4 regions of the Brevibacillus sp. FIR094 genome follow, and region 3 is predicted to be linked to each of the others. Evidence: riboswitches for the same ligand, from Rfam matches in the RefSeq annotation. Region 3 holds a riboswitch; each other region holds the start of a gene.
The links. Region 3 has a riboswitch for S-adenosylmethionine ahead of metK (methionine adenosyltransferase). Riboswitches for the same ligand answer to the same signal wherever they lie in the genome.
Positions count from the first base shown of each region.

Region 1: another riboswitch for S-adenosylmethionine. It lies ahead of mtnK (S-methyl-5-thioribose kinase); the one in region 3 lies ahead of metK (methionine adenosyltransferase).
Region 2: another riboswitch for S-adenosylmethionine. It lies ahead of ACQ5DJ_RS10840 (MetQ/NlpA family ABC transporter substrate-binding protein); the one in region 3 lies ahead of metK (methionine adenosyltransferase).
Region 4: another riboswitch for S-adenosylmethionine. It lies ahead of ACQ5DJ_RS25155 (homocysteine synthase); the one in region 3 lies ahead of metK (methionine adenosyltransferase).

Region 1 covers NZ_JBEAES010000004.1:179,035-187,011, reverse strand. The annotation lists gene ACQ5DJ_RS04925 (ABC transporter ATP-binding protein) at 1-966, opposite strand, end outside; gene ACQ5DJ_RS04920 (ABC transporter ATP-binding protein) at 986-2,728, opposite strand; gene ACQ5DJ_RS04915 (GNAT family N-acetyltransferase) at 2,863-3,438, opposite strand; gene mtnA (S-methyl-5-thioribose-1-phosphate isomerase) at 3,538-4,578, opposite strand; gene mtnK (S-methyl-5-thioribose kinase) at 4,575-5,804, opposite strand; SAM riboswitch class I at 5,940-6,085, opposite strand; gene ACQ5DJ_RS04900 (anti-sigma factor) at 6,182-7,372, opposite strand; gene ACQ5DJ_RS04895 (sigma-70 family RNA polymerase sigma factor) at 7,372-7,887, opposite strand.
Region 2 covers NZ_JBEAES010000010.1:69,575-77,551, forward strand. The annotation lists gene ACQ5DJ_RS10810 (ABC transporter ATP-binding protein) at 1-869, opposite strand, end outside; gene ACQ5DJ_RS10815 (ABC transporter permease) at 885-1,673, opposite strand; gene ACQ5DJ_RS10820 (ABC transporter permease) at 1,679-2,500, opposite strand; gene ACQ5DJ_RS10825 (nucleoside hydrolase) at 2,527-3,456, opposite strand; gene ACQ5DJ_RS10830 (ABC transporter substrate-binding protein) at 3,544-4,617, opposite strand; gene ACQ5DJ_RS10835 (DUF2294 domain-containing protein) at 4,815-5,171, opposite strand; SAM riboswitch class I at 5,392-5,494, shown strand; gene ACQ5DJ_RS10840 (MetQ/NlpA family ABC transporter substrate-binding protein) at 5,614-6,426, shown strand; gene ACQ5DJ_RS10845 (methionine ABC transporter ATP-binding protein) at 6,469-7,506, shown strand; gene ACQ5DJ_RS10850 (methionine ABC transporter permease) at 7,506-7,977, shown strand, end outside.
Region 3 covers NZ_JBEAES010000006.1:408-8,384, reverse strand. The annotation lists gene ACQ5DJ_RS06195 (SLAP domain-containing protein) at 1-499, shown strand, start outside; gene ACQ5DJ_RS06190 (S8 family peptidase) at 679-3,255, shown strand; SAM riboswitch class I at 3,317-3,418, shown strand; gene metK (methionine adenosyltransferase) at 3,552-4,757, shown strand; gene ACQ5DJ_RS06180 (polysaccharide deacetylase family protein) at 4,908-5,924, shown strand; gene ACQ5DJ_RS06175 (sensor histidine kinase) at 5,921-7,063, shown strand; gene ACQ5DJ_RS06170 (response regulator) at 7,097-7,804, shown strand; gene ACQ5DJ_RS06165 (glycosyltransferase family 2 protein) at 7,875-7,977, shown strand, end outside.
Region 4 covers NZ_JBEAES010000038.1:28,495-36,471, reverse strand. The annotation lists gene ACQ5DJ_RS25175 (hypothetical protein) at 1-734, opposite strand, end outside; gene ACQ5DJ_RS25170 (YqzG/YhdC family protein) at 838-1,176, shown strand; gene ACQ5DJ_RS25165 (SCO family protein) at 1,173-1,799, opposite strand; gene ACQ5DJ_RS25160 (rhodanese-like domain-containing protein) at 1,881-2,192, opposite strand; SAM riboswitch class I at 2,505-2,611, shown strand; gene ACQ5DJ_RS25155 (homocysteine synthase) at 2,701-4,005, shown strand; gene ACQ5DJ_RS25150 (ArsR family transcriptional regulator) at 4,186-5,235, shown strand; gene ACQ5DJ_RS25145 (MFS transporter) at 5,232-6,458, shown strand; gene ACQ5DJ_RS25140 (AAA family ATPase) at 6,507-7,445, shown strand; gene ACQ5DJ_RS25135 (DUF58 domain-containing protein) at 7,450-7,977, shown strand, end outside.

The DNA of each region.
Region 1 (7,977 bases), on a different contig from region 3:
CGTCATGTTCTGAATCATTTCATTGATCGTTGTATTCATATCACCAAGCTTCGCACGAATCACCGCATAGTAGCGAGAGCTGTACTTTTGATACACGTAGACTAACAGTACGAGCACTGGCACCGTCAAAAAGCAGAAAAGGGCGAGCTCAGGCTGCAAGATGTAGAGCGCGGTCAAGATTCCAATCAAATAAAGACCGTTCTGTACAAATGTGGCAAGCACACTTACATACAGCTCACGGATGGCTTCTGTATCATTGCTCACACGGGAGACAAGCGCACCTACTGGCGTTTTGTCAAAAAAGGCAACCGGGAGCTTTTGCAAATGGATAAACAGCTTCATCCGCATTTGCTGAATGATGCGCTGAGCGATCTTTTGCAGCCACAAAATCTGGACGTAGTTGAATCCTGCTGAGAGCAAGATCAGTGCTCCATAACCTACGGACAGCCAGACAATTGGCAGGACATCCCCCTGATACATCGCCTTGACTTCCTCTGCGGTCAGCCGAATGCCTGTGGAGGTCATCTTTTGACCTGATTGATCCTTCGTTGTTACCTCGAAGCGTTCCCTGCCGCTTTCAGGCGCAATCGGGGTGAATTGCTTCTGCGTGTTTGGATTCACCTTGCCGGAAACCAAGTAATAGGTCGTGCCTTCTGTCAGCACGGTTACTTCTTTGTGACGGATACCGTCCAAAGCAAGACCCGTCTTTGCTGCGACATCTTCACGAATATAGTTCGTACCGTTCAATGAGGCCACTTGTCCAGCTGCATGTGGTGGCACTTCGTCTAGTTGATACCAAGGCTTTTGGATCGCTAGGATGTGATTATCAATCATGACCTTGGCTAAAAAAGGACCCGCCAACTCTGCACTCGTTCCCAGCAGGAGCAGGAATAGTGCGCCCAGTATTTGCTTTTGAAATGGCCTGGCGTACTCGGTCAAACGCCCCCATACATTTTCTTTACTCATGAAACGCTTTCCCCCTCTCTCAACCAGCCACATCCTGTTCCATTTGCTGACGACGGTACTGCTCTGCATACCAGCCGTTACGCTGCACTAGCTCGTCATGTGTCCCACGTTCGACGATCTGTCCCTCATCCAGCACGAGAATCAGTTGTGCATGCTGGACGGCAGATAGACGATGAGCGGTAATAATCGTCGTTTTATCTGCGCGCTCCTGTCTCAGATGACGAAGGATGCTCTCCTCTGTCCGTGCATCCACAGCCGATAAAGAATCGTCGAGAATCAAGATACCCGCATCCATCAAAAGAGCGCGTGCAATGGAAATGCGCTGTTTTTGCCCTCCAGAGAGGGTGACCCCCTTCTCTCCAACCATGGTTTGCAATCCATCTCTGAATTGCACCAGATCTCTCTTCATCTCCGCAAGCTCCAACGCATGCATCACGTCCTCGGTCGTCGCTTGTGGTTTCCCGAATCTAACATTTTCTGCAATCGTCCGTGAGAACAGCAAATGCTCCTGAGGCACATAGCCGATTTTTTCTCGCAGTGTATCGAAAGCAAGTCCCTCAATCGGGATGCCCCCGATAAACAGAGCTTTTTCCTTCATCTGATATTGATGCAATAAGGCACGGCATAGCGTCGACTTGCCGCTTCCGGTCCGCCCGACAATCCCAAGTGTCTCTCCTTCGCCCAAACGAAACGAGATGTCGGTGAGTGCCGGCTTGTCAGTACCCGGATACGTAAAGGAAAAATGGCGTGCTTCTACGGTATTGGCGATTTGGCTCGTGACCGGATTCGCTGCCTCCGTCACATCTGACTGCTCCACCATTAGCTCTGTAAAACGCTTGTGGGAAGCGCCACCGCGTTGCAACACATTGACTAGCCAACCAAAGGCGAACATCGGCCAAATTAAAAGTCCCAAGTATAAATTGAATGCAACCAAATCCCCTAAGGAGATGGCACTGGTGAAAACCAAATACGTCCCATAGCCCAGCCCGATCAAAAAGCTGAAGCCAATAATAATCGCGATCGTTGGCTCGAACAGGGCGTCGATCCGCGAAACACTCACATTTCGCTCCAACGTTTTTTCACTGACCCGGCGATATGCCTCGATATCGGCTTTTTCCTGAACAAATGCTCTCAATACCCGAACGCCCGATACGGATTGTTGAACATGATCATTCATCTCTCCAAAAGCTTCCTGCGCCAAGTAAAAGCGCTCATGCAGCAACCTTCCATAATACGCCGTTGACCAAGCCAAAAACGGCATCGGGATCAGTGCAGCCAGCGTCAGCTTCCAATCAATCGCGGTCACCATGACGCCAAGCGTTAACAAAGTCATGAACAACGCATCGACAAGCGTAAGCACCCCTGTACTAGCCGTTTGTTCAATGGCAGGAATGTCGTTGGTAGCGACGGCCATCAGATCCCCACTGCGTTTTCGATGAAAAAATGACGGGGTCATTCTCGTCAAATGGGCAAACAATCGCTCGCGCAACGTCCTCTCCAGTATCAAGGCCCCCCCATTTAACAAGTACCGCCAGAGAAAGCGCAGTCCATACAAACTAACACCCAAAACGAGCAAGATAACCACTGTTTGCGTCAAGTCAGTGTTTGTCAGGGAACTGTTGCGAATCGAATCCACCGTGTCCCCGATTAATTTCGGTGGCCAAAGCATGAGGACATCAATAATAAAAAGCACAGAGATTCCAAGGACGTACCGCTTCCAATAGGCACGGAAAAACCAAGATAATTGCCGAAGTGTCTGCATGTAAATCACCTCTATTTATTAAACCTAACAGCACGACTAAAAAAGGGCTTGCGAATCACACGCAGCCCTCTTGATCTGTCTTCCCCATCGTAATTTACAGAATTTTCATTGTCAATCGAAGCATACAGTTCAATCTATGATTTTTTCCCGGTTTTCCAGTCAAGCCATTCCTCTTTTAGCAGGCTATAAGTGGCATGATCCACGTAGTGATCGTAAAGGAATTCATTCCGGCGCAGAATCCCTTCCAGTTGAAACCCTAATCGTTCTGGAATCGATCTGCTCTTATAATTTTCCGTAGCAGCCTGAATCGTGACTTTTTCCAAATCCCATGACCCGAAGATTAATACGTCCAAGTAGGTCGCCACTGCTTCTGTCATCAGGCCCTTTCCTTGAAATTGTGAACCCAGCCAATAGCCAATGGACGTTTTATTGTTGATCCAATCCACCGTATGTACACCGACTGTACCAGCCAGACGTCCTTGGTACCAAATGCCGTAGTTGATGCCGCGATTATCGTTGTACTGATGGATCGTCGCTTGGATGAATTGGCGGGAATCCTCTACCTTCTTCGTATAATTCAGCCACGGCAGCCATTCCATAAGATTCTCCCGGTTCGAATCCGTAAGCAAAAATAACTCCTCAGCATCGGTTAATTCTAATTGTTTCAAGTACGTATCTTCATTGATTGCTATCCGTTGAATCGTTTGCATACGTATCTCCCCTTTTCTTGGATATTTTACTGGAAAACGCCAAAATGAGCAAAAAGCGCCCGCCAGCAACAACTGGGCGAACGCTTATAAGTGTTTCTTTTATTTTTTGCTATTGCCGATCTCTTCCGGCTTGAAAATGCCGGTCTCCGTGACGATCGCTGTAATGTACTTCGCAGGCGTTACATCGAACGCAGGATTGTACACCTTGATATCGTCTGGAGCTACCTGTTTGCCCAAGCCATGGGTAATTTCCTCGGCTGGACGCTCTTCAATCGGAATATCTGCGCCTGTCAGTGTGTCTAGATCGACCGAGGACAAGGGAGCTGCCACGTAAAAAGGAATGCCGTGAGCTTTTGCCAATACCGCTACCCCATACGTACCGATTTTGTTGGCGACATCGCCATTCGCTGCTACGCGGTCTGTACCCACGATGACAGCCTCTACTTTCCCTTGGGACATAACCATCGCCGCCATGTTGTCACAGATCAGCGTCACATCAATCCCTGCTTGCTGCAATTCGAATGCAGTAAGACGAGCGCCTTGCAGGACAGGACGAGTTTCGTCCGCGTACACCTTCAGGTTCCAGCCGCGTTCCTTTGCCAAATAAAATGGAGCGGTAGCCGTACCGTACGCTGCTGTAGCCAATGCTCCTGGATTACAGTGCGTGAGAATTCCCATACCGTCATGCAACAGAGTGAGCAAATGCTCTCCGATGGTCCGGCATACTTCAGCGTCTTCCTTTTGAATCACCAATGCTTCATCGAGCACTGCCGCCTTCAACTCGGCAATCGACGCTCCGCTTTCTTTTTCAACACGAGCTTTGATGCGATCCAACGCCCAGAACAGATTCACGGCTGTCGGACGGGAAGAGCCCAGGTAGTCTGCCTGCTGGTTCAGTTCCTGCCAAAACTCGTCGTAGTTACTCGCTTCACTGCCACGAATCCCAAGGTAGAGCCCGTAAGCCGCCGCCATGCCAATCGCTGGTGCACCACGCACTTCCAAGCGGCGAATGGAACCCCATACTTGCTCGGAGGTAGTCAAATTCAAATAGATCGTTTCTACTGGCAAACGCGTCTGGTCAAGCAAGACCAATGCGTCATTCTCCCACTTAACAGGTGCCAATTGGGTGCTGGTTGTCATACTGTCGTTGCCTCCTGATAGTAACGTTCGGTCACAGTGCGTACGATGTCCGTGATATCTGTCGATTCGTCTATGTCGCCGCGACCGAGAATCAGCGCTTCTCCAATCGAGAGAGCCAGACGCTCTGCTTCTGCGCGAGTCTGGTCGTCTTCAATGGCATTCAGGTCCGCTACTCCTGCCAAGCCGATGACACGGCGCAAAATTTTGCATCCGGCATAGCCTGCTGTATCCTGAATCAAACGCTTCACGTAGCTTTGCCACAGTCCTTCGACATGTGCGCTGCGCTCTTTGGCGTGCTTGTGCCAGAGCTGAACGAATTGCGAAACGAATTCATTCCAGACATCCTCGACCGTTTCCAGTAAGTATTCGCGGTACGCTTCCCGTTCTCCTTGATCTTTTTGCAAACCGTGCTGTCCTGCGTAGTTGAGCAGCAGGTTGGCAATGACCGCCCCGATGTCAAAACCGATTGGGCCGTAGTAAGCGAACTCTGGATCGATTGCTTTCAAGCTGTTTTCCGTGATGAAAATACTTCCGGTATGCAAGTCACCATGCAGCAGCGCTTCCGAGCGCGTAAGGAAATCGTATTTCAGCTTGGCGATTTCCAGCTTCAGCGGCCTGTTGTTCCAGATCGCCTCGACTTCCCGGCGAATCAACGGGTTGAAGTCGTTGGTAGGTGCATTTTCATACGGATCGGTAAACACGAGATCCTCTGTGATTTTGCATAATTCTGGATTTATGAATGTTCCGACTAGCGATTTTTTATCGTACGGATGTGCGCCCAGATCGGATGTGAAGAACAAGGTTTGCGCAAGAAAACGACCAATTTGCCTCGCGAATAGCGGGTACCGCTTTCCTTCGATCAGACCTTTGCGCATGATGATGTGGTCCCCGATGTTTTCCATGACGGTCAGCGCAAGCTCCGCGTCGAAATGATACACCTGCGGCACTAGGTCTGGAACGTATTTGTGTTGAATGCGGAGTGCCTCGCTCTCGATACGAGCCCGATCAATCGTAAGCGGCCAAGATTCTCCCACGACGCGGGCAAAAGGCAGTGCTTGCTTGACAATGACGCTCTTACCAGTTGCTGGCTCCTGAATGTCAAAAACGAGATTGAGGTTGCCATCCCCGATTTCGCGGCTGGTCAGCTCTGCTCCATCGCTAAAAAGACCCGGTATTCCTTTTACGTACTCTACTGCTTCCTGTTCAGTCAATGCGCGATATGCCATGATTCCAAAACTCCCCTCTACGTATTTTTCCTCTATCTCTACTTGTTTTGTTTGAGTACCTGGAGCAATAAAAAGACCTCTTTTCCCGAAGAAAAGAGGTCGCTGTCGTCACGTGTAAGAACCGTGTTGATGTCCCCCTTATCTTCCAGACTACTTTTGTTTCTGCAGGAATTAGCACCGTGCATGTCGCCTGTCAATCAGTCGCTTCCTCGCGTCTGAATGGCGTCATGTCGGTTGCCGGGTATCATCGGGCCAGTCCCTCCACCTTCTCTGGATAAGGTATCCAAAACGTATTCGGTTTTTGATTTAGTTTGAATCATACAACCAACGCTTCCACGATGTCAACACCCTTTTGTGCAAAAATTCGCACCGTGCTACTAGTAGGTATAATGTGTTCCCGATGCCGCAGGGCGATCCCAATTCCACCAGTCTACCTTGCCTAAAAGCGCGGCCGTTATTGACTTTTCGGCCTTGAGCTTCAGCAGTTCTTTCGTAGGTCCGGTGAGGACGGCGCCGTAGATTCGCACTCCGTTTTGCTGCATGTAGTTGTATCGTTCGGTTATCTGAGGGTCGCTACGAGATAGCAAAGATCTGCCGATATCGCGAGCCATATCTTCTTGCTCAGATAAGTACTTCATCTCTTCCAAGTAGGCGGCCATTCTTCTGTCCCCTTCCCCGTTTACCCGAATGGACGCACTTCCGTAGTCCAGTTCATGCTGAGCAAACCCCCACACGTACCCGGGACCGAGAAACCGATTGCCCCCATCGTCTTCTGCTTGCTTGCGCTCCACCCCTGTGTCTACCGCAAACCAAACCGTATCTTGTCCCGAAGAGGTAACATAGCGGGAAACCAGTTCATAGTACTCCTCATACGTCAGGAAGTGATCGAAGGAAATTGCGAGCTGAGAAACGGTTCCCTCCGGCAGCTTCTCCATCGTTGCCCAGGCAGGTGAAGTGAGAGACGTCGTATCCTCCTTTTTCCCCTCTGTCGGATAACGGAAATACAGCTTTTGCTCCCTGACTCCATTCGTCCATTGCGGCCCGGCATTTACGTTCCACAGCACGTTTGTACTTTCAAATCGCCCTGCGTTCTTATCTTCCAACCCGACTCTCTCGCGAAGCTCCATGCTGATATTGCCGTATAGCAATCCCACCTGCGAGCCACTCCCGCCCACACTAACACCGGGTTGAGTAAAATTGACCATCGACTTCGCAACGCGGAACAGATCTTCATGCATCAATGACCCAACCCAGCCATTCAGAATCAGCAACACAACTCCAGCCAAAAAGGGAAGCACTATGCTGAATCCAGCGTTGCTCAACCGATTTTTCCATTTCCCCCGGCGAACAATGGCGCGCTGTTTTTCAGCCGACAGCGTTTCAGGCTGTTTTATCTTCGCGTTGTCCTCTCCCGTTTCTTCCCCCAGCAAAAGCCTCTCCAACCGCTGTGCGTATTCCTCGTCAGCGGCTATTTCCTCCTCGAATTGTTTCGAATCTTCTTCCGCCATTTCCCCACGCAAATAAGCAAGCAGCCTTTGCTCGCGATTATTCTCATCCTTGTTCATCATCAGCTTTCCTCCCTCCACAACTGCCGCATCTTTTGTCTCCCCCGAAACAAGGAACGCTTGACGTCTGCCAACTCAATCCCGAGTACCTCTGCCATTTCCGCGTAGGAAAACTGCATGGCAGACAACAAAATGACCTGTCTCTGCTTTTCTGGAAGTCTCTCCAAATAGTCATGGGCCACTTCCCACAGCTCCTTGTTCACGACATGCTCTGCCGGATCAACCGCCGCATGATCACGTCGCTCTGGCAGGGCTTCCACAAACGCAAACCGTTGTTTCGTCTTCCTGCGATAACCGTCTACGAAAGCGTGATAGGCCACCTTGAACAGCCAAGGTCGTACTTTTCCCCCACGGTAGTCATCCAAGGAAGAGTAGGCGCGACAAAAGGTTTCCTGTGTCAGATCCTCTGCCAGCCTCTCATCTCGTGTCAGCCGGAAAAGATAGCGGTAAATATCGTTTACATGCAGCTGGTACACATCCTCCAGACCTACTTTCCCAAGCCGTTCACACCCCTTCATCCCTTACCACGCAGGAAGTGTAAAAAAGTTTCACCTTCGTCTCATTTTTCTGATTAACTGCTGCACATTCTCTGCAAAAACAAAGATTGA
Region 2 (7,977 bases), on a different contig from region 3:
TCTTCTGTCGTCACGAGAAGGTCATCTGGTCTCATTGCGCATTTTTTGCCGGACGGACTCGCCGTACCCGGATTTTTGGATGCGGTAAAATGATGGTCACCGACACGCAGGCCGATTTCTCCGTTCTGCTCAGTGCGCTCTGCGAAGTCGATGAAGTTGGTAAAACCAATAAAGCGAGCGATAAACTCCGTCTTCGGATATTTGAAAATCGTAGCTGGATCGTCGAGCTGCTCGATCACACCCTTGTTCATGATCGCGACCTGATCCGAGATGGAGAAGCACTCCTCTTGGTCATGCGATACGTACACAGTCGTAATACCCAGCTCCTGCTGAATGCGACGGATTTCTACGCGCATGTTGATCCGCAGGTTGGCATCGAGGTTACTGAGCGGCTCATCGAACAGCAGCAGGTCAGGCTGAATCACCAGTGCCCGCGCAATCGCCACGCGCTGTCTTTGACCACCGGACAGCTCCTTCGGGAAACGCTTTTCATAGCCGCCGAGACTCACGATTTCGAGAATTTGCTGTACCCGAGTCTTTACCTCTGTTTCATTGATCTTGCGCAGGCGCAGACCGAATGCCACGTTATCGAATACAGAAAGATGTGGAAACAGCGCATAGCTCTGGAACACAAACCCGAAATTGCGCTTGTTGACCGGAATGCGCGTATAATCTTTTCCTTCAAACATGAACCGACCATCTTTTGCTTCGAGAAAACCCGCAATCAGGCGCAGCGTCGTCGTCTTTCCGCAACCGCTCGGACCGAGCAAAGAAATGAGCTGTCCTTTTTCGATATTGAGATTGAAGTTTTGCAAAATATATTGATTGTCATAGGCAACCGATACGTTATCCAGCGTGAGCAATGCCATGAGTTGATGCCTCCGTTATCGTTTTGTAAAGTAGGAAAGCCCCATCAGACGTTCAATGATGAACATGAGAATAGCCGTAAGAATCATGAGCAGCACGGAAATAGCGGCGATCGTTGGATCGAAGTTGTTTTCTACGTACGTCAGCATCTGGATCGGCAGCGTGCTTACTCCTGGTCCTGTCATGAAAACAGAGATATCTACGTTATTGAATGACTCCAGAAAAGCGATCAGAATCGCAGCAATAATCCCGGAGCGAATATTTGGCAAGACGACTTTGAAAAAGGTTTCGAGACGACCTGCCCCAAGGCTTAAAGCCGCTTCTTCAATGGCGAAGTCAAAATTGGACAAGGAAGATGCAATAACGCGAATGATAAACGGAAGCATCAGCACCGTATGACCAACGAGAAGTCCCGCATAAATCGGCAAATTGTACACGACAATGACGTATTTCAGCATGGCAAAGCCCATAACAATACCCGGAATCAGGACAGGTGAGATGAAAATGCCATTCAAAATGCCCTTGCCGCGAAAATCAAAGCGACTGAGCGCATAAGCTGCCGGAATCCCCAACAAGAGCGCCAAAAGATTTCCGAGCAAGGAAACGAACATTGACGTCTTGAATGTCGTCATGAACATTTCTACCTTAAAAATATTTTCGTACCACCGCCAAGAAAAGCCCTCCGGTGGGAACTTCAAGACGCTCCCCGGCTCAAACGACGTAAAAGAAATGATAATGAGCGGCCCTAGCAAAAACAGAAAGACGAGAGAGGTAAACAGGGCCAACCCGCGATTTTTCTCCTGCATAGCTTCTACCCCTTCGGATTTAATTTCGTCGCCAGCTTGTTCATGAAGTAGATGACGACAAATGTAATGACAATCATGATCGTGGCAATAACAGAGGCCAGATGCCAGTCGTTGAGTGTAATCGCATTTTGATACAGGAACGTGGAGATAACCCGCTGTTTTCCACCTAGAAGAGCAGGCGTGGTGTAGGCGGTCAAGCTTCCGACAAACACCAGAATGCTACCGATGATAAGTCCCGGTACACTAAGTGGCACAATGACCTTCCAGAAGGCAGTCAACTTGGAAGCACCCAAGCTTTCCGCCGCCTTCAGCAAATCTGGGTCGATGTTTTCCATCACCCCTACCAGCGTAATAATGATCAGCGGCAGGAACAGATGAATCAAACCAATCATCATCGCAGTCGGCGTATACAATATTTCCAACGGCTTATCGATGAGCCCGATTGCAAGCAGCGAGCTGTTCAATAAGCCCTTTTTTCCGAGAATAATCATCCAAGAGAACGACCGCACGACAGAGCTGGTCAGCAAAGGAAAAATCGCCAATGCCAGCAGAATGCCCTTTTTGCGTGGGCCTAGCTTGGAAATGTAGTACGCGGCAGGAAAACCGATCAAGACACACGCAATCGTCGTGACCAGACTTACTTGCAGCGTCGTCAGCATAATCTTCAGGAAGTACGCGTCGGTCAGAAATTGGAGATAGCCTTGAATCGTAAAGCTACCCTCTTGATAAAAGGTGGACGCAATCGTCATCACGATCGGAATGACCATGAACAGCGTCAAAAACAGCACACCCGGCAATAGCAGTAAATAAAGACCCGTTTTTCTCATCTGATTAACTCCTGTTCACGGTATCGTCAGGCTTTCAATGCGCCGATAAAACGCGCAAAGAACGCATCTGCATCTACGTCCAGACAGACGTTTATGTTCGGTTCTTTTTTTAGGCGGTTTTGAAAGTCGCAAACCGTTTGCCCATCACACAGCTCACTTCTCGTTTCAATATCTACATACAGCTTCTTGGTCGCCACCAGCTTCGGATCGAGTGCAACTGCGACAGCCAACGGATCATGCATGGCGCACGCATAGATACCATTTCGTTTAAAATAACGATGGAGGTAATCAGACGTACTCTGTCTTACGTACTCGCCCATCAGTGTATTTCCTAGCTCACGAATATGCTCCTCGTTCAGCAGCACTCTTCGTGTCACATCCAGTCCAACCAGCGTCAATCGCGGGAATCCGGCATGAAACACAACCTTGGCTGCCTCTGGATCGACGTACATGTTATACTCCGCAACTGGCGTCACATTGCCATGCTCGCGGACCACTCCACCCATGAAAATGACTTCCTTGACGTGTTGGACAAGCTCCGGGCATTTTTTCACCGCCAGTGCCAAATTGGTCAGCGGCCCCGTCATGATGAGCGTAATCTCGCCGGAATGAGCGAGTACGTTTTCCACGATGAAATCAGGAGCAAAGCCAGCAGTTGGTTCCTTGTAAACCGGAACTCCAGCAAGGGCACCACCCAAGCCATCTTCACCGTGTACGGCATGCTCGAAAAACAACGGTCGCAGCAACGGTTCAGACGCTCCACAGACGACAGGGATTCGCTTACCGACTTGCAAGAAATCCAGAATTTTGCACGTGTTTTCTGTGGCTTTTCGCAGCGACACATTGCCATTCACCGTAGTAATGCCAACCAGATCGAATTGCCCGCTCTTCACAGCGAGAATAATGCCAAGCGCATCATCAATGCCCGTATCCACGTCAAGAATGATCTTTTTCACGAGTGGTCCTCCTCACGTTCATTTCTCATGAAAACGAGGGTATATCCGCAAATGTCTATACCCTCGCCCATGTTTATCTATCGTTCGTTATTGCGTGATTTCACGATTCCAACGGTCAATCCATGCTTTAGAGTGCTCGTTAACGAATTTCATGTCCATCATACGCAGCTTGCTTACGGTTTCTTCCCCGTACGTTACGCCTTTTGCTTCTTCTTCTGTCAGTTGAACCGTTTTGTTTACAGGGGAATCGATTTTTGCTTTTGCTGATTTTTCCTGAACTTCCTTGCTCAACTGGTAGTTGATGAAGTCTTCAGCTAGTGCTTTGTTTTTCGAGCCTTTTACAATGTTAACTGTATTCATGACCGCATATCCGCCGCTTGCAGGTTGTACGAAAACAGCTTCCGGAACAGCGGCTTTAATGTCTTTGAAGTACATTTCCATGATCGGTCCTACGCCGATTTCTTCTTGTCCAAACATGTTGACGTATTCGGAGGTCTTGTCGTAGAACTTCACTACACCTTTGTTGACTTCTTTCATTTTCGCGAAGGCTTGATCCTCGTTAAATTCCTTGCTGCCCGCTATCTGGGAAGCACTGTCGAGAACCATCGGGCCAGTTGTGGACGTAATGCTTGGCAATGTCAGCTTGCCCGCCAGTTCTGGGTTCCACAGGTCTTTCCAATCCTTGATCTCGGTTTTCACGAGCTTTGGATTGTACGCAATCCCGAATTGGCCAATCGTGTAAGCCGGACCGTACTCCTCGCCCAGTGGTGCTTTGGCAATATCATAGATTTGATCCAGGTTCGGGATGCGGCTGCGGTCGATTTTTTCAAATGCGCCACTCTCAATTCCTTGCTGTGCATAGTAGTCAGAGAGGTAGATCAAGTCTACATCGGAGCTTCCTTGGCGAATTTTGTTCAGGCGCTCTGCGTTGTTCCCGATTTCCAGTACGATTTTCACGTTATGTTCTTTTTCAAACGGCTCATATACTTCTTTGCGGAAAAAGTCTTCGGAGAAGCCCCATGTGGAGATGACCAGCTTTTGTGGCTCGCCCTTGGCTTCGCCGCCAGCCCCACCCGCTTGTGGTTGATCATTGCTGCCACAGCCAGCGAGAGCCAGTGACATCATAGAGAAAGATAGGATTCCAGCAAGTAATTTTTTCATCGTAATTCTCCTCCAGTTGGGTTCATTTGATGACAAAATATGGTGTAACAATAAAAAGAAAAGTACCCTTGATTAGAACGTATCATTCTAAACAAGAGCACTTTTCTTCGTAAACAAAGAGAAGTGACACCCGTTTTTACGCAAAGTCTACGGTCTCCCCTTAAGATAGATCAAAAGAGAAAATCCGAACGATTGCGTCAGGTATTCAGTTCTGATTCAACTAAAATAACATTCGTGATTGCCCACTGCGTAGGCGCATCATAGTCCCGCAGCACAGCTTCCAACGGCAACCCCATCTCTTCTTCCAATCGCTCTCGCAGTTTCTTCTTATAAAGAAGGGACATGCGAAAATCGACTTCGAGCTTGAGGGCCGGTGCTTCTCCTTCCAACGCTTGTGAGCGCGGAGAGCGGCGATGCTTGGCTTGGAACGTAATCATCTGGTTTTCAATCGTGACTCGGAGCAACGTCGTTCCAAATCCGAACAACTCTTTTGCTATCTCATTATAGATGGCAGACAGCTTTTTTCTGGTTTCATTGGAGTCCACTAGAGTCATGTCATCACCTGCGATAGCTGGTATCGGGTTCATTCGCTCTCATTATACATATGATTTTTTTATTCTTCAATAGAATATTCGTATTTAGATCAATTTCACATTTTTCCACCAAGTCATTCGTTTGCAAAAACAGTTGACACCTAAAAAATCAGTCGTTATAATCCAACTATCCAAATAAGAATTAACGTCAATGTTTGGAATGATAATTTCATAGCATATTCTCTTATGAAGAGAGGTTGAGGGACTGGCCCTATGACACCTCGGCAACCTATCGCAAACGATACGGTGCCAAATCCAGCGGAATTTATTCCGACAGATAAGAGAGGTATTGTTGCAGTGTGGATACATACTCGCAGTTTTCGCCTCTTCTGTCGGAAGAGGCTTTTTTCTTTTCCATCTTACATCCAGAGAAAAGGGGTATTTTCATGAAAAGACTGGTCTACTGCTCACTACACTACTGCTCGTTGCATCGCTCGTAACGGCTTGCGGCGGTAAACAAGAAGCTGCTCCTGCTAACGGTAGCACTGCTGCTGAACAAACCTCACTCAAAGTGGGCGTCACTGGTGGCCCGCACGAAGAGATACTAAACAAAGTGAAAGAAGTCGCCAAAGGCAAAGGACTCGAAGTCGAAGTCGTCGTTTTCAACGATTACGTACAGCCGAACCAAGCTCTCGATAAAGGAAATCTCGATGTAAACAGCTTCCAAACCATCCCTTTCTTGGCGAAGTTCAATCAAGATCACAAAACAAAAATCGTCGAGGTTGGAAAAACCGTGACGTACCCGATGGGCCTGTACTCCACCAAGCATAAAAAAGTTGAGGACATCCAGGCAGGCGGGGTTGTCGGCATTCAAAACGACCCGACCAACCGAGCACGCGCCCTGCTGCTCTTTCAGGCAGCTGGCTTGATTAAGCTCAAGGATGGCGTGGGCGACAATGCAACACCACTGGACATCGTGGAAAATCCGAAAAATTTGCAATTCAAAGAGCTGGAGGCTGCTTTCCTGGCACGCTCGTTGAGCAACGTAGAAGTCGCTTCGATTAATACGAACTTCGCAATGGAAGCTGGCTACTCCCCGAAAAAAGATGCGATCTTCGCTGAGACGGCTGATTCTCCCTATGTAAACATCTTGGCAGTCAACGAAACCAACAAAGACAACCCAGCTGTCAAAAAGCTGGTGGACATTTACCGTTCGGAAGAAGTGAAAAAATTCATCGATGAACGTTTTGAAGGAGCTGTACTGCCGTCCTGGTAAGATCGACGCCAGGAACATCAAGAACAACAAGGAGAACTCGTTATGATACAGCTAACCGATATTCATAAGTCGTATCAAGTAGGAAACAAGCAGGTAGAAGCATTGAAGGGCGTATCCCTGCAGGTGGAAAAAGGGCAGATCTACGGTGTTATCGGTTTTAGTGGAGCGGGGAAAAGTACCCTGCTCCGCACCATCAACCTGTTGGAGAAGCCGACCAGCGGTTCTGTGATCGTCAATGGCCAGAACATGCTGACCCTCAAGGAAAAAGAGCTGCGGCAAGCTCGTAAAAAGATCGGGATAATTTTTCAACACTTCAACCTGCTCTCTTCCTATAATGTCTTTGACAATGTGGCGGAAATCTTGCGGATGAATCGCGTCCCCAAAGATATCATTAAGCGCAAGGTAGAAGACCTTCTCGGCTTGGTTGGCTTGTCTGATAAAGCAAACGCTTATCCTTCTCAGCTATCCGGTGGACAAAAGCAACGGGTGGGCATCGCTCGTGCACTTGCGACTGATCCGGAAATCCTGCTCTGTGACGAAGCGACTTCCGCTCTCGACCCGCAGACGACTGAATCGATTCTGGACCTGTTGCTCGACATCAATCGAAAGTTCAACCTGACCATCGTGCTCATTACGCATGAAATGCAGGTCATCAAAAAAATCTGCGATCAGGTAGCCATCATGGAAAACGGTGTCGTCATCGAGCAAGGCTCTGTTCTGGATGTTTTCAGCAATCCGCAAGAGCAAACGACCCGTAATTTTATCAAAACGGTTTTCGACGATCAGGTACCACAGGAGATTTTGTCCAAGATAAAAGAAACCGGACCCGTTTCCAAAATTGTTCGCGTTGCCTTTCGCGGGGATGCCGCTCTCGATCCAGTTCTAGGGACCTTGTCCGCACGCTTTCCAATCAGTACGAATCTATTGTACGGCTCGATTACGACCATTAAGGGAACGGCGCTCGGCATTTTGCTTTTGCACATTTCTGGTGAAGATCAGGCCATTCAAGATGGCATTCGCTTCTTGCGCGAATCCGTCTACCGCTTAGATATTGTGTCACCAGAGGAGGTGCGGAGCTAATGGAGCGTTTGATTGAAATGATTCCGGTATTCGGACAATCCCTGCAAGAGACCGTCATCATGGTTGGGTTTTCGTTGTTCATTGCGACATTGATCGGGATTCCGCTCGGGATTTTGTTGGTCATCACACAGGCAAATCACCTTTTCCCGAATAAAATCATCTATCATACCCTGAATACGATCATCAACATTGTGCGCTCGCTGCCTTTTATTATCCTGATGGTTGCGATCATTCCTTTTACAGAGTTGATCGTAGGTACTTCGATTGGGATTGAAGGAGCGATTGTGCCGCTCATCGTCTACACGGCGCCTTACATCTCACGCCTGATGGAAACGGCCCTGCATGACGTCGATCGTGGCGTTATCGAAGCGTACCAAGCGATGGGCGCATCCCGGACGCAGATTATATTTCGCATCATGCTGCGTGAAGCACGGCCTGGCATCGTCCTCTGCCTGACGATTGCGACGATCG
Region 3 (7,977 bases):
TGAAAAAGAGGTTCCTCTGAAGCTGGCTTATATCAAGCCGAAGAAGAACGAAGTAGAAGAGAACCAAAACTATAATTTGGGTCTGAGTGCAGATGAGTCCAAGCAATACATGCAGCAGGCAGCAGAAAAGGCTCCAATTGTAGAGGGCGAAGTAGATTTGCAAGTCCTCGACATCAAGCCAGGTGAAGATAACGGCCTAAAAGTCATCGTTGCTTTCCGTAACGGTCTGGCAAAACGTCTGGAGTTTACAGAAGTGCCGATTATCGTTCATGATAAGGATGGCGATACCGTCGCACGTGTACACTTCACCTTGGAAAACATGAAGGTAGAAGCAAATAGCCATCGTGTATGGGCATTTGATATTCCGTTCTCCTCCATTAAAAAGGAAGAGGTAAATCTGGCGGAACTGACTGCTTTTATTCCGAAAGCACAGCAGAGAAAAAAAGAAAAAGCTCAGGTAACACCTGAAGTGGAAGACAATAAAGGTTTGTTACAGTAAGAAGAAAACCCTTTTTGCCCATGGTGAAAAGGGTTTTGTACTGTTATGACGTTCCAAATATTGGGTGATCAGGGTTGCGTGTCTCCCTTTTCATCCGCTATGCTAGGATGAGAAGATAAATACCTGAATTCCTTTTAGACTGCTCATCGTGCAGGGGAGAGAAGGAAGGACTGTTTTACATGAAAAAATCAGTGAACATGTCAGTTGCGACTGCGATTAGTGTCGCGCTAGTGATGGCAAACAACCAAACGATCTATGCTGCAGCACCACCAGCATCGAATGACTACTATTTAAGTAACCAGCTTCATTTGAGTCAGATTAGAGCTCTCCAAGCATGGCCAGTCGTAAATAGTAATGAACAGATTATCATTGCGGTGCTGGACTCCGGTGCGGACTATGAGCATCCTGATTTGAAGGACAACCTTCTGCCGGGTGTGAATCTTGTCAATCCAGGGAGATCTGCCCAAGACGATAACGGACATGGAACAGAAGTAACTGGTGTACTGGCTGCTAGCGGGAATAACAGTATGGGTGTATCCGGTGTCTTGTGGAATGCCAAGGTTTTGCCGATTAAAATCTTGGACAAAAAGGGAGATACTACGGAGCCGACTCTTGCTAAGGGTATCAATACTGCCTTGGATCGTGGTGCCAAAGTCATTGTGATGTCTCTCAGTAGTATGGCCTACTCCAAGGAACTGACGAATGCTGTGCAACGAGCGGAAAGAAGCGGAGCTGTTCTGATTGCAGCTAGTGGCAATGAGAGTAGCCGTGTGGCTTATCCGGCTGCTTATCCCACGGTAGTAGCGGTAGGGGCTGTAAGGAGTAACAATGAAGTGCTGTATCAAAGTAATACAGGACCTGAGCTGAACCTGGTAGCGCCTGGTTTCAATGTTTATACGACCAAGCTTGGGGGGAAATACGGTTCTTTTAGCGGTACTTCAGCAGCGGCACCACAAGTAGCAGGTGCAGCGGCGCTCATACTAGCTCGTCATCCCAAACTAAGTCCATTTGATGTAAGACAATTGCTTTATCAAACGGCTACGGACTTAGGAGAAAAGGGATGGGACCGAAAAACGGGCTACGGGTTGTTAAATGTCGACAAGGCAGTTCGAACGCCCTTATCCTATGACTTTTTAGAGCCGAATAATCAGACATACTCAGCAAAAGCGTTCCCGATCGAGTCTCAGATACGTGGAAATTTGGGGCCAAAAGACACGATAGACTGGCTGAAGATGGACATCCCTTACGATGGAAAGGTCAGCTTCACAGCGTCTGTGACTTCTGGTGTTTCTTCAGCGATGGCAGCTACCTTTTACCCAGAAAATCGTCCACCGATCACGCAGTACTTCGGGAATGGGGATACGATAACGGTTCCGGTCAAGGCGGGAAGCATGAATATCCGGTTAATGCGTAACGGAGGGGTCAATAACGCTTTTACCTACGTGTTGACGAGTAAGTTTACCATCAATCCGGACCGGAATGAACCGAACGATACGCAAGAGACGGCAAGGCCGCTCGTAGGTAATCAAATCAGTGTAACAGGCAATTTTCACGATGAAGGGGATCAGGATTGGTTCTCCTACTATGTTCGTGAATACGGGCATTTGGATGTCACTGTTAGTCCTGATAACAAGCGTGTCGATCTATTGCTGAGTATCGGTAAACAAGAGATCGGAAAAAAGATGGTTGTCTGGGACCCTAACTACGATAATGGAACGAAAGACAATCCGACAGAGCGCGTCCAAAAAGAAGTGTCACCAGGTAAGTATTACATCCGTGTGAGTGAGTACAATCGCAATGCGGTGAATGGCGAATATCAGCTGGATCTGGGATACACGCCAGTAAAAAAAGATTTTAATGAGCCGAATGACACCTATCAAAAAGCGTCTCCGTTAGGCGGTGGGACAGTGATGTCAGGCACAATACCGACAGCTACTGATTCCGACTGGTTCCAATTTACTGTGAATAGTGAATCGTATGTGACGTTCCGAGCGCCGTACATCCCTGTCGATAGCGGCTTTCGTTTCGCGCTCTACAGCGATCGAAACATGAACTATGCGATCGCTTCGACGAATGAGGTAGCGGAGTTGTCTAACCGAGGAAACGATATTATCGGTTTGCGTTTGCAACCAGGAAAATATTATGTACGACTTAATAGCGGTACTGCGTTCAAATATGAATCGTACCGACTCACGGTGACGCAGCAGAAATTGATAGCGGGCTATCGCGATATTTCGGACCACTGGGCGCGCTCAGAGATCGTCAGACTTAGCTCTCGCGATATTGTAAATGGATTTAATGATGCGTCGTTCAAGCCCAATCAGGCAGTGACCCGTGCAGAGTTTTCGACGATGCTGCTTAAATCGATGCGTGCGACCGGTTCCAAGGTAGCGACTACCTACACAGGAAAAACGACCTTCCGGGATATGCCAAAGCGGCACTGGGCGTATCACAATTTAGGTGTAGCCTATCAATTAGGAATTTTGAAAGGGTACCCGAAGAATGAAATGAAGCCGGATCAGCCGATATCGCGTGCAGAGATGGCGGTAATGATCGCGCGGGCGCGTGATGTTTTGATGTATAACCGAGGTACCTCGAATTATCAGGATGTGCCAGCGAGTCATTGGGCTTCTCCTGCCATTGAAGCTTTGACATCTAGAAATTGGCTCAGTGGGTACGGTTCTTCCTTTAAACCGAATGGAAGGGCTACTCGCGCCGAGGTAGTAGTGGTACTTTCCAAAGCCTATCAATTATAAGTAAAAATTTTCCTATTGACATCTCTGAAAAAAACAATTATTCTATTATCCGTAATGGATACTCTTATCCAGAGCAGGCGGAGGGACTGGCCCTATGAAGCCCGGCAACCGATCTAGAGCGGTGCTAACCAGCAGAACGGACATCCGTTCTGGCCGATAAGAGGATGAAGGAAGCAAAAAACGCTCAAACCTTTTCCTCCTCAAAAATGGAAAAGGTTTTTTATTTGCGTTTACGTAGATAAAATCCTGACTCGGCTACCACACTATTTGTATGAGGTCAAAGGAGGTATTTTCTCATGGCTTTGCAAAAAGGTCGTCGTCTGTTTACATCCGAATCTGTAACCGAAGGACATCCGGATAAAATTTGTGACCAAGTTTCCGACTCCATCTTGGATGCGATCCTGTCCAAAGATCCAAACGCTCGTGTAGCTTGCGAAACATCCGTAACTACTGGTTTGGTTCTCGTAGCAGGTGAAATTACTACAAACACTTATGTAGATATCCAAAAGCTCGTTCGTGAAACCATTCGTGAAATCGGTTATGACCGTGCGAAATTCGGTTTTGACGCTGACACTTGCGGTGTTATTACTGCAATTGGCGAGCAGTCCGCTGACATTGCACTTGGTGTAGACCAAGCATTGGAAGCACGCGAAGGCAAAATGACTGACGCTGAGATCGAAGCAATTGGTGCTGGTGACCAAGGTTTGATGTTTGGTTTTGCTTGCAATGAAACACCTGAGCTGATGCCACTTCCGATCAGCATGTCTCACCAATTGGCTCGTCGTCTGACTGAAGTACGTAAAAACGGTACACTTGCTTACCTCCGTCCTGACGGAAAAACACAAGTAACCGTTGAGTACGATGGTGATAAACCAGTTCGTATCGATACAATCGTTATTTCTACCCAACATGCTCCCGAAACAACTCTGGAGCAAATCAAGCAAGATCTGGTTGAACACGTAATCAAACCAGTTGTTCCTGCTGAACTGTTGGACGCTGAAACCAAATACTTCATCAACCCAACTGGCCGTTTCGTAATTGGTGGACCACAAGGGGATGCTGGCTTGACTGGCCGCAAAATCATCGTAGATACTTACGGCGGTTATGCTCGTCATGGCGGCGGTGCGTTCTCCGGTAAAGATCCGACAAAAGTTGACCGTTCCGGTGCTTACGCAGCTCGTTATGTAGCGAAAAACATTGTGGCAGCTGGCCTCGCAGACAAATGCGAAGTACAAGTTGCTTACGCAATTGGTGTAGCACAACCAGTTTCCATCGCAGTAGATACATTCGGCACAGGTACCATTTCCGAAGAAGCTCTGGTGAAATTGGTTCGTAAACACTTTGACCTGCGTCCTGCTGGTATCATCAAGCAGCTCGACCTGCGTCGTCCTATCTACAAACAAACAGCTGCATATGGCCACTTCGGACGCAATGACCTGAATGTTCCTTGGGAGCAAACAGACAAGGCTGAAATACTGAAGCAAGAGGCTGCTCAACTGTAATAGCATGAATGACATAAAAAGAGCCTGGTGTTGCTACTGGGCTCTTTTTCATTTTAGGAGCAAAGTCATCCAATTATTGGGTCGATTGTTGCACAGGAATTTGTAGGACTGTGTCGAATCTCCTAGTGAGGAAGTAGAGGAGGGGTTTTTTTGCCGAACAGAAGGCTCTTCCTGATCGTATTTCTTACTTTTTTGTTTTTTGCAGTGGCTATTGGGTTGTTAGGCGAATCTTTTCTGGAAAAAAAGAATAAACAAGAAGTGCAACCTTTTCCCCAAGTGGATACGTCTATAAGCATAAGTGAGACAAAAAATGCTGAGCCAAACGTCACACCAATTGAAGAAGCAGCGGTTCAAACGAAAAAGTGGTATAACAATCAGGTTGTGGTTTTGACGTACCATCATGTCACGGATCAATCGAATCAGCGGTATGTCATAGCTCCTGATCAATTTGCCCGACACATGAAATTTTTACATGATAACGACCTGAATCCGATTTCGTTGGATGAGTTCCTGCGATTTATGGAGACGGGTACCTTACCGACTGAGAATGCTGTTTTGATTACGTTTGACGATGGGTATGAGAGTTACTACAGAGAAGCATTTCCGATCTTACGTACATACGGCTACCCTTCAGTGAACTTCGCAATTGCGGGGCGCTTAAGAGATGTAGCTGACCGAAAACGGGAGAATATGACGCCACCACTTACGCGTCAACAGGTTAACGAAATGATTCATTCGGGACTGGTTACAATCGGGTCCCATACGTACAGTCTGCATGAAGAGGAAGAACGAAATGAGTGGGGCGACCTTGGCCCAGAAACAGCTCCGGTCTATCTGAAAGATTTGCAGCGTTTAGAGGACGAAAAAGAGTACAGGGACCGTCTCTATGTGGATTTCAGGATATCTCGCGTCAGTTTAAGCGAATGGATGAAGCAAGAGATCGATGTCATCTCGTTGCCATTTGGCTACACAAGTCCAATCGTACTGGAGACAGCTCGTCAAGCTGGCTACCGCTATGTATTTACATCCAATCGTGGATTCGTAAAACAGGGAACAGATCCGTTTGCCATTCCACGCAATGACATGGGACTGCGAGATGTTGAAGAAGAGCACCTCCAACAGTTGTTCACGAAGGCTAAAAATGAGTTTGAAGGAGAGCAATCATGAACAAAGCGATAGATATCAGCGTGCTGGACGGGGTGATCAAGCGAACGATTGAAACCGTAGAAACGAGTAAAACTCAAATATTTGATATAGCTGAAAACGCCAGACAGCATGGCAACTCTTTGAAGTTTGATTTACATGAACTTCGACAAGAGATTTCCAAAGTGATTCAAAAGGTCGATGCGCTTGAACTCGCGTATCGCAAATCGCGCAACAAGCTCGTGTTGGTCAGTCGTAATTTTCATATGTACACGGAGGAAGATATCCGGGTTGCGTATGAAGAGGCGAGTCGTATTCAGGTAGAACTGTCCATTTACCGCGAGCGGGAAAACAATTTGAAGCGCAGAAGAAATGATTTGGAGCGTCAACTGCGTACCTTGGAAGAAACCATCGTCCGTGCAGAAAAGTTGGTTTCTCAAATGGGCGTCGTGCTTGGTTACTTAACGGGGGACTTAAGTAAGATAGGTGAGGCGCTAGAATCGGCTAAGCAGCATCAGTTGATGGGCTTAAAGGTAATCCAGGCTCAGGAAGAAGAGCGCAAGCGTGTCGCGCGCGAAATTCACGACGGTCCAGCTCAATCGATGGCGAATGTCGTGCTGCGTTCGGAAATTGTAGAACGCATGTTGAAGAACGAGCGCATTTTGGAAGCGCAAATGGAACTTCATGAGTTGAAGGAAATGGTACGCTTGAGCTTGGCGGATGTTCGACGTATTATTTTTGATTTGCGTCCAATGGCATTAGATGACTTAGGGCTAGTACCTACCTTGCAAAAATATATTCAAACGTGCGAAGAGCGAATTCAGTCTTCCATCGATCTGGTAGTATTCGGTGTGGAGCCTCCTTTGCGCAGTTCAGTAAAGGCTGCGATCTTCCGTTTGGTTCAGGAATGTCTGAACAATGTGGAGAAGCACGCAGGCGCTACGACAGTTCAAGTGAAGCTGGAATTTGTACAAGATTCGTTAAGTCTTGTCGTCAAAGACGATGGGGTCGGATTCGATCTGGAAAAACGTATGGCGAATGGCAACTCTTTTGGACTCTTGGGAATGCGGGAGCGTGTACAGCTCTTAGAGGGCAGTGTTGAGATGCAATCCGCTCCAGGAGAGGGAACCAAGGTTATATTCCAAATACCGATAAAATTGTGACATGATATGTAAATAAGTACTGGGGGATGAACCATGGATAAGAGACAGCAAGAACTCCGCATCGTGATTGTAGATGACCATCAATTATTTCGCGAAGGTGTAAAGCGAATATTGGAAATGGAAGATGATTTCAAGGTCGTCGGGGAAGGTGCGGACGGAGGAGAAGCCACAGTATTGGCGGAAGAGCACAAGCCGGATGTCTTGTTGATGGATATTAACATGCCGAACATAAATGGCGTTTCTGCTGCAGAAAATGTGATTTCGGTAAGCCCTTCTACTCGTGTGATTATGCTCTCGATTCATGATGATGAGGGATATGTGTATCGTACACTCCGCGCTGGAGCGTCTGGCTACTTGCTGAAGGAAATGGGAACGTCAGACCTCGTTGACGCTGTACGTGTAGTGGCGAGTGGTGGTGCATACATACATCCGAAGGTGACGGGCAAGCTGATTGAAGAATTCCGTCGTCTGAGCGAGCAGGAAGGGACGGCAGAGCGTAGCTTCTCCGTAGATGAATCACAAGCCATCGATCCAAAAGTGATCGAGTCGCTTACCCGTCGCGAGCGGGAAGTATTGCAGCTGATGGCAGAAGGGAAAAGCAATCGTGCCATTGGGGAATTCTTGTTTATTAGTGAAAAGACGGTTAAAAATCACGTTAGTAGCATTTTGCAAAAGCTCAATGTGCAAGACCGGACACAAGCTGTTGTCATCTCCATTAAAAACGGCTGGGTGAAACTGTAGGAAGCGCTTCCTATTTGCACGCTGTTCAAGCCGTGCGGCATACCTTGGTATAGGAGGAGGTATGACCGCGATGGAAGAGCTGATTGTATGGCTTTTGGCAGCATTTGGATGCTCCTCTTTGTTGGTAATGATCGCGGAGCGCTGGACCAATCGGACGGATAGCGCGAGCGAGC
Region 4 (7,977 bases), on a different contig from region 3:
TCAGCAACTCTTTCAGCGGTAACGACACTGGCTCTCGCCCAGAAGTCGTCCTTTGCATAGGAATCGCTCGTCCATACCTCCGTAATTTCTCCAGAAGAGAGCTTTAGTGGTACGGCTTCGATTTCTTTTAATACGGCGCCACTTTTGTTTTGTAACCGCAGTTTCAACTCAATCTCCAACGGCTGATCCGACTGATTCCGTACCAGGATCAGACTTGTATACGGATACCCTGCACAATTTTTGGTACAGTCCTGTCTACTGTAAACGATGGCGAGATCAATGGGCTTCTCATTGTCCATCTTCGCCGCTTTCCACTTGTCTTTTGCTTTTTGTACGACGGTGACGTACTCCGCTTTTTTCAAAAAGGGTCCCATGCCTAAAAAGGCAGCAGCAAAAAAGCTAAACAAACCAAAGGCTGTGCATAGAAAAACGAGGTTCATTTTCCAAAACTGTTTTCTCATCGTGATGAAAAAGCCAATATACAGAAGGATACAAACAAACACCAACAGGATACAAAAGTATAAAAATAGCTCCAAGTCGGACTCCGTGGGTAACACGGGAATGCCATACTTCATTTGCCAATGTACATTCGCAGCGAAGCAGCCTCCGTAAATCAATATGGCTGAAGCAATCGTGGGCCCCCATTTTTTCCAGAAAGGAGGCTTTTGGAAAATGGCCGCAAGAACCCCCACCAAAACAGGAAGGCCAAATAAGGGAATGAGCAAGTAATGCATCGAAAACCTCCCGTACTTCATTGTCATTATTTTCTACGAATGATATTCCGAAAAGTCTTCAAAATACATGGCAAACCATTTCGAAAAGGAGAGGGATTAGCAAGTGCAAGCCATTCACCGCCTATTTCGTTATCGGAACATGATGCCCCTTCTCTCCACCGTACTTTTCCTGCTCATCTTTCAGACATTCCCTGCCTATGCCCAGCCTCCCTATGCAAAATGGGGCAGGCTCGCGATGCAGGAAACGATGAAGCGATATCCAAACGCTCAAATTGTCGACTACCTGCACGTCGGACGAAAACAAAAAACGCCCACCACGTCGGAAGAGACGTTTAAGCTCTTGCTTCAAAAAGGCAATCGCAGGTGGGCGTTACTCGTTCATATTGAATTCGTAAATCAGACAGAAGAAGTCGTAAACATCTCCTATGAGGAGACCCGCTAGTCAGCGAGCTGTTCCATCTCTTTCATCATGACTTCCATGTCCATGTCAGCTGCCATCCCGTACGCGCGGCGCATGTTTCCATCTCCATCCACAAGGAACATGCGAGCCGTATGGGCATAAGAACCATCTGGCTGCTTAATCACCATCAGACCAAAATCCTTCGTCACTTTCTCTATAGCCTGAGCGTCCCCGCGCAGGAACTTCCAGCCGCTCTGATCTGCCTTGAACTTGGCTGCGTACTCCTGCAAGACTTCCGGCGTATCGTTATCAGGGTCAAAGGAAATGGAAACAAACTCTACTTTGTCTCCGAACAGTCCCTTTTCCTTCAACTGATCTTGCAGCTTAGCCATGTTGTACGTGGTCGCCGGACAAATATCCGGGCATTTGGTAAACATAAACTCAACCAGTCGTACCTTACCAGCACTTTCATTAAATGTATAGGTTGTTCCGTTACTGTTGTCTAAGGTGAAGTCCGCGATGGGCTTCAACACTTCGATCTTCTCTTGTGTCATGTACTTATAACCAAATACTCCGACGATAGCCAAAATGATAATACCAGCTAACACAGGAAACCAATGTTTTTTCATCCCAGATTCCTGTTGCAATTGTGTTCCTTCACTCACGGGTTGCTTCCTCCCTGCTTGTCCCATGCGTGATGCCTCCTGCTTACACACGGGAGGCATTCACACTGTTTCTATGACTTCTTACTGTTCGACTTCACCTGGCCATGCGAGCATGCCACCAACCATATTCGCCACGTCATATCCTTGGGCACTCAAATACGCTGTAGCATTATGGCTTCTGGCACCACTACGGCAAACCATCACAATCGGAATGTTCTTATCCAGCTCATCGATACGATGTGGCAAAAAGCCGAGTGGGATCAGCTGTGCCTCTTTGATGTGACCTGCATTCCACTCATCGACCTCACGTACATCAATGACTTGCAGTTCCTCTTTGGCTTCCAGCTTTTCCAACAGCTCTTGTGGTGTCATTTCCTTTACTCCATGGCTCATCGCTATTTATCCTCCTATATGTACGATCAGATCAGTTGTAACCACCTCCATGATATCACACGCTTTTTTACTTTTCTAACGTGAAGAGCACTTGGCTTCACCCTGCATCCATGCTCCCTATTTTCTACCATTATCTCCTATTTCGCTGCGACAGTAGCCACACGGGATGTGAACAGCTTGAGGCAAAAGCGTTACAAATTAATGGCATGAGTGAAACGCCATTCATCCACATATACATAAAAACCTCCCTGATAACTGCATATTCTACATTGACAGCAAGGTTTTATTTTCATACAATTACGACAACAACTTTTCTCATCAAGAGCGGTGGAGGGACAGGCCCTACGAAACCCGGCAACCAGCAGACTAGCTGCATGGTGCCAATTCCTGCAGAATCCAGTGATTCTGAGAGATGAACACAAGCCCGTGCATGATCGGAGCCTTCTTCTTCTCAGGAGAATGCTCCGTTTTTTTTTGCCGATTTCCTATAGGAAAAGGAGAGATGGACATGTCCGATCAACAACAATGGAAGCCAGAAACACTTGCGGTACACGGTGGGCAGGAGGTTGACCCTGTAACAGGCTCACGTGCTGTTCCGATCTATCAGACGACCTCCTACGTTTTCCGTGATACGGAGCATGCAGCCAACCTGTTTGGTTTAAAAGAGTTTGGGAACATCTATACACGTATCATGAATCCGACGCAGGATGTGTTTGAGAAGCGTGTTGCCCTGCTCGAAGGTGGTGTTGGTGCATTAGCGACCGCATCCGGGCAAGCTGCCATTACATTCGCCATCTTAAATATTGCACATGCAGGAGACGAGATCGTCGCTTCCAGCAGTCTCTACGGCGGTACCTACAACCTGTTTGCCCACACTCTTCCCCGCCTCGGTATCAAGGTTCATTTTGCTGATCAATCCAATCCGGAAAATTTCCGTGCCTATATCAATGAAAAGACAAAAGCCGTGTTTTGCGAGACGATCGGTAATCCCCGCATTGATGTCGCTGATATTGAGGCGATCGCCAATATTGCCCACGAAAACGGCGTGCCGTTGATCGTGGACAACACTTTCGCGACTCCGATTTTGTGCCGTCCTTTTGAGCACGGGGCCGATATTGTCGTGCATTCCACCACCAAATTCATCGGCGGCCACGGAACAGCAATTGGCGGTATTATTGTAGACTCTGGAAAATTCGACTGGAACAGCGGAAAATTCCCAGGTCTGACTACACCAGACCCAAGCTACCATGGCGTCGTCTATACAGAGGCAGTTGGCCCACTCGCCTATATTATCAAGGCGCGCGTCCAGCTCCAGCGCGATATTGGAGCGGCTGTCGCCCCGATCAATTCTTTCTTGTTCCTGCAAGGATTAGAAACACTGCATCTGCGCATTGAGCGGCATAGCCAGAACGCCTTGGCAGTAGCCCAATTCCTCACTAATCACTCTGCCGTAGAGTGGGTGAGTTATCCGGGACTAGAGTCAGATTCCCAGCATGATTTGGCACAAAAGTATTTGCCAAAAGGTGCTGGCGCGATCCTGACCTTTGGAATTCGCGGTGGCGTTGAGGCAGGAAAAACGTTGATCGAGTCCGTGAAGCTGTTCTCCCATCTCGCAAATGTCGGGGACTCCAAGTCACTCATCATTCATCCAGCTAGCACAACACATCAGCAGATGACGGAAGAAGAGCAGGCAGCAGCCGGAGTGACCCCGGGACTTATTCGCCTCTCCGTCGGTACAGAATCGATCGACGATATCCTCTCTGATCTGGAGCAAGCACTGCAGCGTGCGTTGCAATTGTCCACGGTGGGTTGATAGATTTCACCAGGACACTTGAGCATACTATGCCTCCAAATGAAGAAGGATCGCGCTACCTCTTTTTTGAGCTGCGTGGCCCTTCTTTCTTTTTTGATTTCCGTTCGAAAAATATTGAATTTAAAATTCTATTTTTATAAAATACAAGCATAGATGAAATTTTTGGAAGGATGGATAGACGTGAAAGTTTTGAATATCGGAAGTGAACGAACAACGTATCGCGTGGAGATTTCCTATTCTCCCTTATTCGAAGCTGCCTTGGGAATCGCTGCCGCTACCTACGATCAATTGCATCACACGATGGAACACCCTTCTGCCTATTGGCGTCAACTGTTGGACGAGCTTTCGCCTTTTGTACGACAAGAGGTCGACTATGCGAAGGAGCACAACACGTGGAAGACGCTTTTGCAACTGCTCGATCTTTGCCCTTTCGCTGATCTGGATTCATTTCTCTCGTATGTCAGAGAGCTCTCAACAGAACAGCTCCGATACGAGGCCCTCCCTTATCTAGGTGAAAGTATGCAGGAAGCGCGTCGGAAGGCTGCACAAGGTAGCAAGGATGATTGCGCAGCTTTACAGGAAGCGTGCCGCGCGCACCTCTTTTTTGAAGCGTATATCGGACATATTACTTCCGTTGATGCAGAAGAGCTGCGGAGTCATATTCTCGGATTGATGGAAGGCTGGTATACCACTCACATCAAGCCGCATGAGGAAGAAATTGGTCGCATGCTAGAACGGGATTGGTCGCAAAAGCAAAGCAAGCTAGGAAAGCTCAACCCGGAAGCCTTGGTGGAGTATGCGACGGGAGCGAGCTACCTCCCTGAGCCTGCCGTGACACGCGTACTGCTGATCCCACAAGCGATCTATCGCCCGTGGACCGTACAGGCCGATGCTGTCGGGACGAAAATTTTTTATTACCCTGTTGCCGACGAAAATTTGCACGATGCTGTAGATCCTAATCAGCCACCCCCTTCACTGGTGCAAGCCTTAAAAGCACTCGGAGATGAGCAGAGGCTGCGTATGGTCAAAATGCTCGCGGAAAAGGAACTGAGCTTGCAAGAGATAACCGATCAACTCTCTATGGCGAAATCGACAGTGCACCATCACCTGTCCATGCTGCGGTCTGCCCATCTCGTTGAAACAGTAGGCTCCCGTTACAGACTCCGCCGTCATACCCTGGACAAGCTCCCCCTGATGTGGGATGAATTCCTGGACAGGAGCACCCCATGAACCAAACCGCGGTACAAGCCTCTGTCTGGCAGCAGCGTTCTTATCGTTGGATTCTTTTCGGTCAGCTCATTTCAGAACTCGGCGCCTCACTTGGTACCCTCGCCAATAGCTGGTTAATCTATCAGGCAACAGGCTCACAGGGTGCGGTCGGACAGATGTGGCTGCTGTATTTCTTGCCGTCGCTCGCGATTCAGTTGGTAGCCGGACCGTACATCGACCGATTCGACAAGAAACGTGTCATGCTTTTTTCTCAATGGATGCGAGCTGCTGCGTTTTGTTTGTCCTTTGCGGTCATCACTTCCGGGACAGAATCACTCTGGCCGTTGTATTTCACTGCCTTGATCAACGGTCTCGTTCAACCGCTATATGTGCCAGCCAGCCAATCGCTCCTCCCTGTTCTGGTCAAAAGAGAGCAGCTCCTCCAAGCCAATGCCTATTTGGATAGTGTCCTGCGCATTGGCTTGATTACAGGTCCTCCTTTGGCTGGGATTCTCGTTGCCAGTATCGGCGGTGAGTCAGTACTCGCATTGGTCGCGATCAGCTATGCGCTCAGCGGTTTCTTTCTAGTTCTTTGTCCAATCGCTCCAGCGGATACCACCAACAAGAAGCAATCGTGGTTTGTCATGTTTAAGGCTGGTCTTGCGATTTTTTGGCAAAAGCCCCTTCTACTCTGGCTTGGCCTGTACTCAGCTCTCGTCCAATTTGCTGTCGGAGTCACACTCGTACTCAACCTGCCTTTTATAGTTGGCGAGCTGCAAGGCACCTCGTTTCATGTAGGCTTGTTTTTGGCTGGGTATCCGTTGGGATATTTCTTCGGCTCCTTGCTCGTGCCACGCTTCCGTAACAGCCTTGGTCAGCCCCTGATCATGTTGGGATCACTGGTATTAGGTGGCTTAAGCTTTGTTGCGATAGGCTTTACCCATGACATCTGGCTCGCCATCACCATCGAACTACTGGCTGGTCTGTTTGCTCCTTTTTTCCAAGTACATAGCACAAGCCTGTATCAGCTTCACGTTCCTTCCGAGCTAATGGGGCGTGTACTGTCTGTCCGCCTGCTCATCGTGCGTGCGACGATGCCCGTCGGTATTTGGCTTGGCGGGCAGCTGAGCGATCAGGTAGGGATTCGCCCTCTTTACATCTCTGTAGGCGCCGTCATCGTGCTCGCCGCGCTGGGGGGAATATTATTTCGAAAATTTGTAAATAACAGGATATTCCCTATATAATAAAAACCGTATGACCCCGAAACTTTGAATGGGAAAAGGAGAATTTTCATGACTCATCCGACATTGGATAACCTGCAAGATGCGATCAGCAGCGTCATCGTGGGCAAGGAAAGTCAGATCCGCCTTTTAGTAACGGCCTTGCTCGCCCGTGGTCACGTATTGCTGGAGGACTTGCCCGGAATGGGAAAAACCGTGCTTGCCAAAACATTGGCGCAAGCGATTGGCGGCTCTTACAACCGCCTGCAATTTACTGCGGATCTACTGCCATCTGATGTCGTCGGTCTACACATATTCAATCAACGAACAAGTGAATTCGAACTGCGCAAGGGACCTGTTTTTGCAGATGTCTTGCTCGCAGATGAAATAAACCGGGCCACTCCCAGGACTCAATCCGGCTTGCTGGAATGCATGGAGGAACGCCAGGTCACGATCGAAGGCGTCACCCTGCCACTTCCATCGACCATGCTGGTCATTGCTACCCAAAATCCGATTGAATCGGAAGGGACCTATCCATTGCCAGAAGCACAGTTGGATCGCTTCCTTTTCAAGCTGTCTCTTGGCTACGGTACGCGAGAGGATGCCAAAGAAATTTTGCGGAGATTCCGAAGTGGCTCCCCATTAGAGGCCGTCGAGCCGATCATCACTGTCGAGCAAATTGCGGCTCTACAACGCGAAGTCACGACCGTTCATGTCAGCCAACCGGTCGAAGACTATATCATCGATCTGACGGAAGCGACTCGCCAGCATCGCTCTGTTGAGGTGGGTATCAGTCCGCGCGCCATGCTCGCCCTGTTGCGATCCGCTCAGGCTTATGCGTTCGTTTCTGGTCGTACTTATGTCTTGCCGGATGATGTGAAAGTGGTGTTCCCAAGTCTGGCAGTTCACCGCATTCGCCTCTCCATGGAAGCAGAGCTGCATGTGACAGAGCAGGAAGTCGTGGAGCAAATCTTGACCAGCGTTCCTGCTCCCGTCGAAGAAAGCGTGTAGCGCTATGATCACCAAGCAAACCTTTCATGTAATCGGCTTTGTCTTGCTGCTCTTCGCCGTTTTTTCCGGCCACTGGTTTTTCTTTCTGTTTGGGGGCTTTTTCTTTTTTCTCCCCGCTGCACAAGACCGGTGGGCCAAGTCCATGTCCAAATGGGTGTCACTCGAATGGTCCAGTGATCAAACGCGCGTCCTGTCAGGGACACCCGTGCACATTACAGTTCGCTTGCACAATCGTTCGTGGCTGCCTTTGCCTGCTACCTGGCTTCGCTTCACATTGCCGGAGCATGTCTTGGTGGAAGGCGCAGACGAGGTGCGACTCCTCAATCATCGGACGAGCGTTCGCCTGCGCTTTGACCTGCCGATGCGACAAAGTGCTACACGCACCTTGATTCTCATCCCGAACAAGCGAGGCACGGTCTGGCTGACGGATGTTCAATCCGAGACATTGCCATTATTGGGCGAGGAGCCTACCGTTATGACATTGTCGATTTCCTTTTCCTTACTGGTCTATCCGTTGCCTCTTGCTCTTTCC